Regions from separate parts of the Providencia sp. Marseille-Q8014 genome, predicted to be linked through region 1. Evidence: predicted binding sites of a transcription regulator. Region 1 holds the regulator's gene; the other holds the start of a gene.
The links. Region 1 encodes ArgR, which controls arginine synthesis, uptake and breakdown. Its sites were predicted from a motif close to ANTGAATAAAAATACANT; they were not measured.
Positions count from the first base shown of each region.

Region 2: the regulator ArgR is predicted to act here: its motif matches at 2,099-2,116, upstream of argA (amino-acid N-acetyltransferase).

Region 1 is NZ_CBCOPT010000001.1:3,796,971-3,801,905, reverse strand. Features, by position in the region: gene mpl (UDP-N-acetylmuramate:L-alanyl-gamma-D-glutamyl-meso-diaminopimelate ligase) at 1-994, shown strand, start outside; gene argR (transcriptional regulator ArgR) at 1,179-1,649, opposite strand; gene mdh (malate dehydrogenase) at 2,089-3,027, shown strand; gene ACWPW6_RS16920 (helix-turn-helix domain-containing protein) at 3,107-3,379, opposite strand; gene ACWPW6_RS16915 (DNA-binding protein) at 3,897-4,244, shown strand; gene ACWPW6_RS16910 (DNA-binding protein) at 4,391-4,753, shown strand; gene ispB (octaprenyl diphosphate synthase) at 4,779-4,935, opposite strand, start outside.
Region 2 is NZ_CBCOPT010000001.1:3,337,763-3,342,697, reverse strand. Features, by position in the region: gene recD (exodeoxyribonuclease V subunit alpha) at 1-34, shown strand, start outside; gene ACWPW6_RS14845 (hypothetical protein) at 92-661, shown strand; gene argA (amino-acid N-acetyltransferase) at 721-2,064, opposite strand; gene amiC (N-acetylmuramoyl-L-alanine amidase AmiC) at 2,311-3,561, shown strand; tRNA gene ACWPW6_RS14830 (tRNA-Met) at 3,666-3,742, opposite strand; tRNA gene ACWPW6_RS14825 (tRNA-Met) at 3,772-3,848, opposite strand; tRNA gene ACWPW6_RS14820 (tRNA-Met) at 3,879-3,955, opposite strand; gene mltA (murein transglycosylase A) at 4,316-4,935, shown strand, end outside.

The sequences.
Region 1 (4,935 bases):
TTATAAGCCCGGCTTTCTGATCGGCGGTGTACCTGGAAACTTTGAGGCCTCTGCTCAAATTGGAGAAAGTCCTTTCTTTGTGATTGAAGCGGATGAATACGATTGTGCATTTTTTGATAAACGCTCGAAATTCGTTCATTACAGCCCAAAAACCTTAGTGTTGAATAATCTCGAATTTGATCACGCTGATATTTTCGACAACCTTGAAGCTATCCAAAAGCAATTCCACCATCTCGTCCGCATTGTGCCGAGTAACGGCAAAATTTTTATGCCCGATAATGACTCAAATCTGAAACAGGTTATTGGAATGGGGTGCTGGAGTGAACAAGAATTTATTGGTGAACATGGAGAGTGGCAAGCTAATAAATTAAACCATGATGGAAGCCATTTTGAAGTTTTCTACCAACAAGAAAAAGTGGGCGACGTTATTTGGTCACAAGTCGGCAACCATAACATCCATAATGCGTTAATGGCGATTGCAGCCGCACATCATGTTGGTGTTCCCGCAGCAGAAGCGTGTCGAGCATTACATAAGTTTATTAACGCGCGTCGTCGTTTAGAGTTACGGGGTGTTGAATATGGCGTGAGTGTTTACGATGATTTTGCTCATCACCCAACGGCAATCTTAGCGACCTTAGAAGCGTTACGCAGTAAAGTTGGCGGTACTTCACGGATTATTGCGGTACTTGAGCCTCGCTCAAATACCATGAAGATGGGGATCAGTAAAAACGATATTGCACCATCATTAGGCCGTGCTGATGAAGTGTTTCTCTTCCAACCTGCGAATATTCCTTGGATGGTGACTGAAATCGCTGAAAATTGTGTGCAACCTGCACGTTGGAGTTCTGATATTGAAGCGTTAGCGAACATGGTGATTGAGACCGCACAGCCAGGTGATCATATTTTGGTCATGAGTAATGGTGGTTTTGGTGATATCCACGGTAAATTGCTTGCGGGACTTAAAAAGAAATCCGAAGCCGAAGGCGAAAATTAAAATAAGCCTTAATAAAAAAGGCAGCTTAACGAAAGTGTTTCATTGGTTGAGTCACTTCTGAAGCTGCTTTTTTATTGCAGATGATCATCGGGCGGTCATGAGATAAGGTCAGAATTGACGACTACAGTGACCGCATCGATGTGAAAGAAGGGGCGAGAGGCTTCCCGCCTGAGTGACAACAGTCTTAGAGTTCTTGATCAAAAAGCGCAAGGATCGCTTCATAAAGCTCTTTAGTGGTGAAATTATTCGCTGGCGTAGAAAAAATAGTATCGTCACCCGCAATGCTACCTAAAATACCCTCCGCTTTCCCCAAAGAATCCAGTAAACGTGCGATCAGCTGCGCTGCACCTGGGCTGGTTCTAATCACAACAACAGAGTGATTGTAATCAATATCAAGTACAAGGTTTTTTAGTGGGCTGGTGGCAGTAGGAACACCGGGTTCAGTAGGTAAACAGTAAACCATTTCCATTTTAGCGTTACGAGTACGAACGGCACCGAACTTAGTTAACATTCTGGAAATTTTTGATTGGTTGATATTTTCAAAGCCTTGCTCTTGCAGTGCGATCACAATTTCAGCCTGAGAGCTAAATTTTTCTTCTTTAAGTAGAGCTTTAAAAGCTTTAACCAAGTCTTCTTGTTTAGACGGTGTACGCATAATTAACCCATCCTATGACAATAAATTAAGTTGTATTATCCGTAAATGTGAATTTTTATGCAACAAAATTGCGTTATGATGGTTTCGTGTACAGGAACGATCTGCCTTTATGAATCGAGCACTCAATGCGGAGATGGTTTTAGCGTGAAACACTCAATTCGCACAGAAAAAAATGCGCTAATGTATTATTTGTAACAAATCCGTAAAAACTATTTATTATGTAAAGGTCAATAGTGATAAAAACTATTTGTTAAAAAAGTGCCCCTTATCTCATTAACAGATAAGGATTTTGTTTAGAATAGATAAAATGAGTACGTAAGCGTATTAACTTTAATATGCTTCAACATCTGTTAATGAATTGTTTTTTATCAGTAATGTGTTTAATGCATAACAAGATGAATCCATATACTTTTTAAAGTACAAATAAAGGAGTTTCAGAATGAAAGTTGCAGTTCTAGGCGCAGCAGGTGGTATTGGTCAAGCTCTGGCCCTTCTTCTTAAAAACCAGCTTCCAGCAGGTTCAGAACTCTCTCTATACGATATCGCACCAGTAACTCCGGGTGTTGCTGCAGACCTTAGCCATATCCCAACTGATGTGAAAGTGGTTGGTTTTTCAGGTGAAGATGCGACCCCTGCACTGAAAGGTGCCGATGTTGTACTGATCTCAGCTGGTGTTGCTCGTAAACCAGGTATGGATCGTTCAGACCTGTTTAATGTTAACGCTGGTATTATTCGTAATTTGACTCAACAAATTGCGACAACCTGTCCAAAAGCCTTGATCGGTATCATTACTAACCCTGTTAACACGACAGTGGCTATTGCTGCTGAAGTACTGAAAAAAGCAGGTGTGTATGATAAAAACCGTCTGTTTGGTGTGACAACGCTGGATATTATCCGTTCGAATACTTTCGTTGCAGAACTGAAAGGTAAGAAACCTCATGAAATCGAAGTGCCTGTCATTGGTGGTCACTCAGGCGTCACGATCCTACCTTTATTATCTCAAGTTCCAGGTGTTGAGTTCACCGAAGAGGAAATTGCTGCACTGACTAAGCGTATTCAAAACGCAGGTACTGAAGTTGTTGAAGCAAAAGCAGGTGGTGGATCTGCAACCCTGTCTATGGGTCAAGCAGCTGCACGTCTCGGCCTCTCTCTGATCCGCGGTCTGCAAGGTGAACCTAATGTGATCGAGTGTGTTTATACTGAAGGCGAAGGTGAACATGCCCGTTTCTTTGCTCAACCCGTTCGTTTAGGCAAAAACGGGATTGAAGAGCACATCTCTTACGGTAAATTAAGTGATTTTGAACAAAAAGCACTGAAAGATATGCTAGATGTACTGAAAAAAGATATCGAACTAGGCGAAAAATTCATTAACGGCTAATTGTCGCTCAGTTTTTTACTGAATTTTAAGAAAACCGCTGCTCCTAACGAATTGGGTCAGCGGTTTTTTTTATTGGTTTTTAGCGTGATGTTGATACTTTTTCTCTTATCTTTCTTTCTAATAATTCACCTGTAATGGGATTAAAATAGCGGCTTGGCCATATTTCTGATGGGTGGATTTCAAGAAAATTTGCAATAATCCATTCTCCTTTTGGCCAAGGGCGAGATAAAGCGTTCGCCAGTGTGGAAGAGCTTAAACCCGCATGTCGAGATATTGCTGCTAGAGTTGTTCCGCGTTTACGTAATGCGGCAATTATATCTGCTGGATGCCAATCCGATTTCCGTAAGATCATTTTTTAGTCCTTTTTTTACTCAGAATCATGTAGAGTTAGTAGTACATCTAACAGGACTTTGTGATACATTCACTGCAATCGTCCTGTTATTGGAAATAAAATAACAGAAATTTCCCAAAAATATTTCTAATTTTTTCTAAAAATTCAGTTTTATGAAAGGGATTCTATTTTTGTGAAATATTAGAAAGCGTTAGCAAATATATTTGTGGGTACATCTAACATATTGAAAATAAAAACTAACTACTTATAGTTATCTGAGGGAAATGGCATATTAATGATTATAGTTATAACTACTAATAATATATAAATATTATTCAGCAAAAAAAGAGAATTGTATGCTGATTTCAACTCAATTTGTTGTTATTAAAAGAAATTAAAATACACTTTACATGTATAACTCATATATTAATTAATAATAAGTTTTAATAAAAACAAATGAGAATAAGGTTATTGAGAAAATAAGCACATTTTTCAGCAATTATTATTGAATTGTAAATAATGACCAGGAGGGTCAAGTATGCAAAAAGAGTGGTTAACAGCGAAAGAGTTAGTTGGTTTAAAGGGACTGCCAATGACAACTCAGGGGATAAATGCGATGGCTCGTCGGGAAAACTGGCTATGCCGCAAACGGCGAGGTATTCAAGGAAAGGCGTTGGAATATCATATTCATAGTTTACCTGAAGGTTTATTTGATTCCTTTTCTGTTTATGAGACGCCTGCATTATATCAAGTAAAACATAATGATAATGCATTTATTTGGCAGGAAATATATTACCAGCTTTCACCGGAAGAGCGCAGCGCCATTTTGGCATTTATTATGCGCGAAGGGGTAATAGCATTAGTGGATTTAATAAATAAAAAATGACCTACCTTAAAAAGAGGTCTGATGTAATTAATTAATGAAGAATACTTATATTTAAGCTCAATTAATTCTTTGTTAACAAGGTAGAGATATAGTTCTAGATATAGCCTCAACGGCAGATTTCATCATATAAATTCGAAAGAGATAATATGAAAAAAATGTGGTTCACTGCGAAAGAATTAGCAGGTTTAGAAGGCTTACCAACTTCCCCCCAAGGCGTTAATTTAATGGCGAGAAGGGAAGGATGGAAAAATCGTCGTAAGCGTGGTGTTCAAGGTAAAGCTGTAGAATATCATTTAGATAGCTTGCCTGGAGAAATACAGGGTCAACTGAGTCTTGCGGAACCTTCTGTGGGGTATCAAAGCCAAAGGATGGATGCTTTACAAATATGGACGGGCGCGTATTACCAACTGACAGAGGCTGAGCGCAATAAAATCGTTAAATATATTTTGCGCTATGGTTTATCATCATTGCTCGCTCGAATAGAACAAGAAGAAAAAGGGGAAGAATAATTTCATCCCCTAATGGCATAGAGAACTATGAATGACGTGAAATCGCGACGTTAGCAAGACCAATAAGCGCTTCTTTGTATATTGAATCATCGAGAACACTTAAGGCATCAATGGCTTTTTGCGACTCTTCCTGTGCGCGGGTATAAGTATACTCGAGCGAGCCACAACGTTTCATGGTAGCG
Region 2 (4,935 bases), 460 kb from region 1:
TGGTTTAGCAATACAATTAATGAATGTAAAATAGAGTCACAAGCAGTAGCTGTGGCTACGTAAATCAGACTTAAATGCAAAAGGTAATAATATGGATAACCAGCCAACTATGACGGCGTTAACGGTAACACTGAAAGCGAGAATCGAGCCGGAAAGACGTGCTGATTTAGAAGATGCATTTACACAAGTCATGCAGGGGATGAATAAAGATATTCAGGTGACTGGAGGTGGTACTTTACTTTCAGACAGCGGTGAAATTGAAGAATGTGATATCGAGCTTTCTGTGGCTGAGGCTAACGACGAAAATATCAGTCTGATAATTCAATTGTTCTCGTCTATGTTAGCGCCAAAAGGTTCTCGATTGATTGTGCATGGAGAAGATACGGTAATTGAATTTGGTGATGAAGAAGGCTTAGCACTCTATTTAAATGGCACTGAATTGCCTGATGAAGTTTATGAGAATAGTGATATCAATGATATTTTCGACAAAATGGATGAGGCTGTCGAAGATATTGGTGCTATCCATGGGGTATGGGAAGGGCCGACTGAAACCGCTTTCTACTTCTATGGTTCATCCTTTGCCGAAATGTCAGCATTGCTACAGCCCATTATCGACAGTACGCCACTTTGCCAGAAATCACGAGTAGTCCAAATTGCTTAAGCTGATTTATTGAATAACTAACCTGATCTCAATAAAGGATCAGGTTAGTTTGGCTTGCGTTATTTGTCGGTAGGCGCTTTTAAATCTAACATTAAAATTTTTGAGCGGCGTTGGTAGTTATATAAAGCTTGTTTTTTCAATGGCAACATTTCAATCTCAGCAGGAATAAAGCCTCTTTCTTGAAACCAATGAATGCTACGCGTCGTTAGCACAAATAATTTTTCTAATCCTATTTGCTTAGCTTGTAGCGCTATACGGTGTAGCAGTTCTTCTCCCCGCGAAGAACTACGATAGTCAGGATGTACTGCGACACAGGCCATTTCACCCAGTTTTTCTTCTGGGTAAGGATAGAGTGCTGCACAAGCAATGACTAAATTATCTCGTTCAATGATGGTAAATTTATCGATTTCCATTTCGAGTTGTTCTCTTGAACGCCTAACTAAAATACCTTGTTGTTCTAGTGGGCGGATTAATTCAAGAATACCACCAATGTCGTTAATATTGGCGCGGCGAATTTGCTCTGCACTTTCCATGACGATTTGAGTACCGATACCATCGCGTGAAAACAGCTCTTGAATCAAAGAACCATTTTCTTGGTAGCTGAGCAAATGACTACGACGCACACCACGGCGACAGGCTTTCGCTGCGCCACGTAAAAAACGCACTGTTCCTGAATAATAATCGCCTTCAGCTTCCAGTTCTTGGATCCTATTTTCTGCCTCATTGGGAAATAATTCAGATAGAATATTCCCTTCTTTATCGGCAACCCCTTGCGAAGAGCAAAATCCTATTAATTTTTCTGCTTTCATTTTGACTGCAAGCTGAGTTGCGATTTCTTCTGAGGTGAGATTAAAACTTTCTCCTGTTACAGAAACTGCAACTGGCCCAATTAATACAATAGAACCATTATCAAGTTGCTTATTGATAGCATCTTCATCGATACGACGAATACGACCACTATGACAATAATCAATACCGTCATCGACACCAAGCGGTTGGGCGATGACAAAGTTTCCACTGACAACGTTGATGTGAGCGCCTTGTAAAGGAGTATTGCTAAGACTCATCGATAAACGAGCAGTGATATCAAGTAATAAAGCGCCTGAAGCTTGTTTCACATATTCAAGTGTATTCGAATCTGTCACCCGAGTATGTTTATGATAAACCGCTTCATAATTGTGTTCAGCCAAGATGTTCTCAATCTGAGGGCGAGCGCCGTAAACAACAACAATGCGGATGCCAAGGCTATGTAATAAACCTATGTCATTGACAATACTTGGAAAATTTTCATGCGCAATTGCTTCTCCGCCAAGCATAATAATAAATGTTTTGCCGCGGTGGGCATTAATATAAGGTACCGAATGGCGAAACTCATCAACCAGCTCGGTGCTGCGCTCTTTCATAACCATCCTCATAATTGAATTTTTATTCGCTATTAATGTATTTTTATTCTTTTTGGCGATAAATATCAAGTAAAAGATAGAACAAGACTTGTAACATTTTTATTATTTGAGTTTACATATCTCTATATTTAAATGTGTATTCTTGATGACAGCATGCGAATGATTCGCTAGAGTTTATGTTTCTGGCCTCAATTTGGCTTTTATTCTAAAATCACCTGATATTCAGTTTTAGGTTCGGAATTATTGATGAGTCACCAAGATCACTGTCCATCTAAACGTCGCCTTATACAGGGGGCGGCTGCGGTTATGTTACTTAGTGTCAGCCCATTTGGTTTCGCTGCGAATACAAATGTTATTGCGGTGCGTATATGGCCGGCATCAAGTTATACGCGCGTAACGCTAGAATCTAATGCTCCATTAAAATATCGTCAGTTGGTATTGCATAACCCTGAGCGCATAGTGATTGATCTCGAAGGGGTACAACTGAATAACATCCTGAAGCAAATGGGAACTCAGATTCAATCGCGAGACCCCTACCTTAAACTCGTTAGAGTGGGGCAGTTTGACCCGAAAACTGTACGTCTCGTTTTTGAAGTAAAAAATAAGGTTAGTCCACAGATCTTCACGATGGGGCCTGTTGCCGAGTTTAAAAACCGTTTAGTGATGGATTTTTATCCAGGGCAAGGTGTGGAAACATCCGATGACCCTCTGTTGGCTTTGCTAGAGGATTATAATAAAGGTGACTTAGAAGAAAAAATGCCTGCTCAGGCCAAAAAGCCCGGTAAAGCAGGAACTGATCGCCCAATTATCATTATGATTGACCCAGGGCACGGCGGTGAAGACCCCGGAGCGATGGGCAAATATAAAACACGCGAAAAAGATGTTGTGTTACAAATTGCACGGCGTTTGAAGGCGTTGATTGATAAAGATCCTAAAATGCGTGCCTATATGACCCGTAATGAAGATGTGTTTATTCCATTGAAAGTTAGGGTCGCTAAGGCTCGTAAAATGCAAGCAGACCTGTTTGTGTCTATTCACGCGGATGCTTTCACGAATCGCTCTGCTCATGGTTCTTCTGTATTCGCACTATCGACGAAAGGGGCGACAAGTAATACTGCACGTTACCTTGCGCAAACTCAGAATGAGGCCGATTTAATTGGTGGTGTTAGCAAAAGTGGTGATGCGTATCTGGATCATACAATGCTCGACTTAGTTCAAACTGCAACAATTAATGATAGCTTGAAGTTCGGCGATGAAGTTTTAAAACGTATGGGGAAAGTCAATCGACTGCATAAAAACAAAGTCGATCAGGCGGGTTTTGCGGTACTAAAAGCACCAGAGATCCCATCAATTCTCGTGGAAACGGCTTTCATTAGTAATTTGGAAGAAGAGCGTAAGCTGAAAACAGCTAAGTTCCAGCAACAAATGGCAGAGTCTATTTTTCAAGGAATTAAAGCTTATTTCCGTAATGGTGGTGAGTTAGCGATTAGAAATTAGTTTCTGTATTGCAAAATTTTAAATAGTGTAGGGTGATGAACTGAAAAGTGAGTCACCTTTTTTCTTTCATGGTAGGTTTGGGAAGATAAGGGAAGTATAACAAGTGGTTGCGGGGGCCGGATTTGAACCGACGACCTTCGGGTTATGAGCCCGACGAGCTACCAAGCTGCTCCACCCCGCGACTGAAGAGGTCAATATAACAGGGGATATTGGTTGCGGGAGCCGGATTTGAACCGACGACCTTCGGGTTATGAGCCCGACGAGCTACCAGGCTGCTCCATCCCGCGCCTGAAATATTTTTGATGCTGATTTTTTATTGGTTGCGGGGGCCGGATTTGAACCGACGACCTTCGGGTTATGAGCCCGACGAGCTACCAAGCTGCTCCACCCCGCGTCCGATAGCGGGCACTATACTCGGGATGAGACCTGATGCAAGTTTTTTTGTGTTTTTTTTTCAAAATCCAGCACGGATAGAACAAAATATCATCATTGTGGTGTTTTTTTAATCGTTAGGGGCAATCATTGAAGTCGTAATGGGTTTTGTCTAAGGTTCTACTTAAAAACGTTTAACTGGATAATTTATCGACAATAAAATGAATTCACGATGCCGATAGAGCCTGTGTTCAGTAGCATTTTTGGGAAATTAGGTTGAAACCATTCTAGCGACCATGAGTATATATATGATTAGCCGTTTCATTATTTATTGGGGTTTGCTATTGTGCGCTTCATATTGGATTGATGTGGGCGATATCATATGAAATTATGGAAAAAGTGGTGTATAGCAAGTGCGCTTGTTACTTTGCTTGTTGGCTGTCAGTCTCATCCGACAGACAAAGGACAGCAATATAAAGATGGACGTTTAAATCAAGACCTTCAGCAAGTCAGTCAACTGAATGTTCAAGGACGCCCTATCAATTCACACGATTTTAGTCAGCAAGTTTATGAAATCAAAAATGCATCGCCGCGTTTATTTCAAAATAACAATGACACCTACCATGCTATCGAAAATTGGTTAATGGCAGGGGGAGACCCGAAAAAGCTGACTAATTTCAATTTAACGGCATTCCAAATGGAAGGTGTCGATAATTATGGCAACGTACAATTTACAGGGTATTACACCCCAGTTATTGAAGCGCGCCGCACAAAGCAGGGCGCTTTTCAGCATCCCTTGTATGGAATGCCGCCAAAGGGGAAAAAACGCTTACCAAGTCGAGCCGCGATTTATAATGGCGCTTTAAGTGACAATTTAATTTTAGCTTACAGTAATTCTGCTATCGATAATTTTATGATGGAAGTTCAAGGTAGCGGTTATGTTGACTTTGGCGATGGTAGCCCTTTGAATTTCTTTGGTTATGCAGGTAAAAATGGCCATGC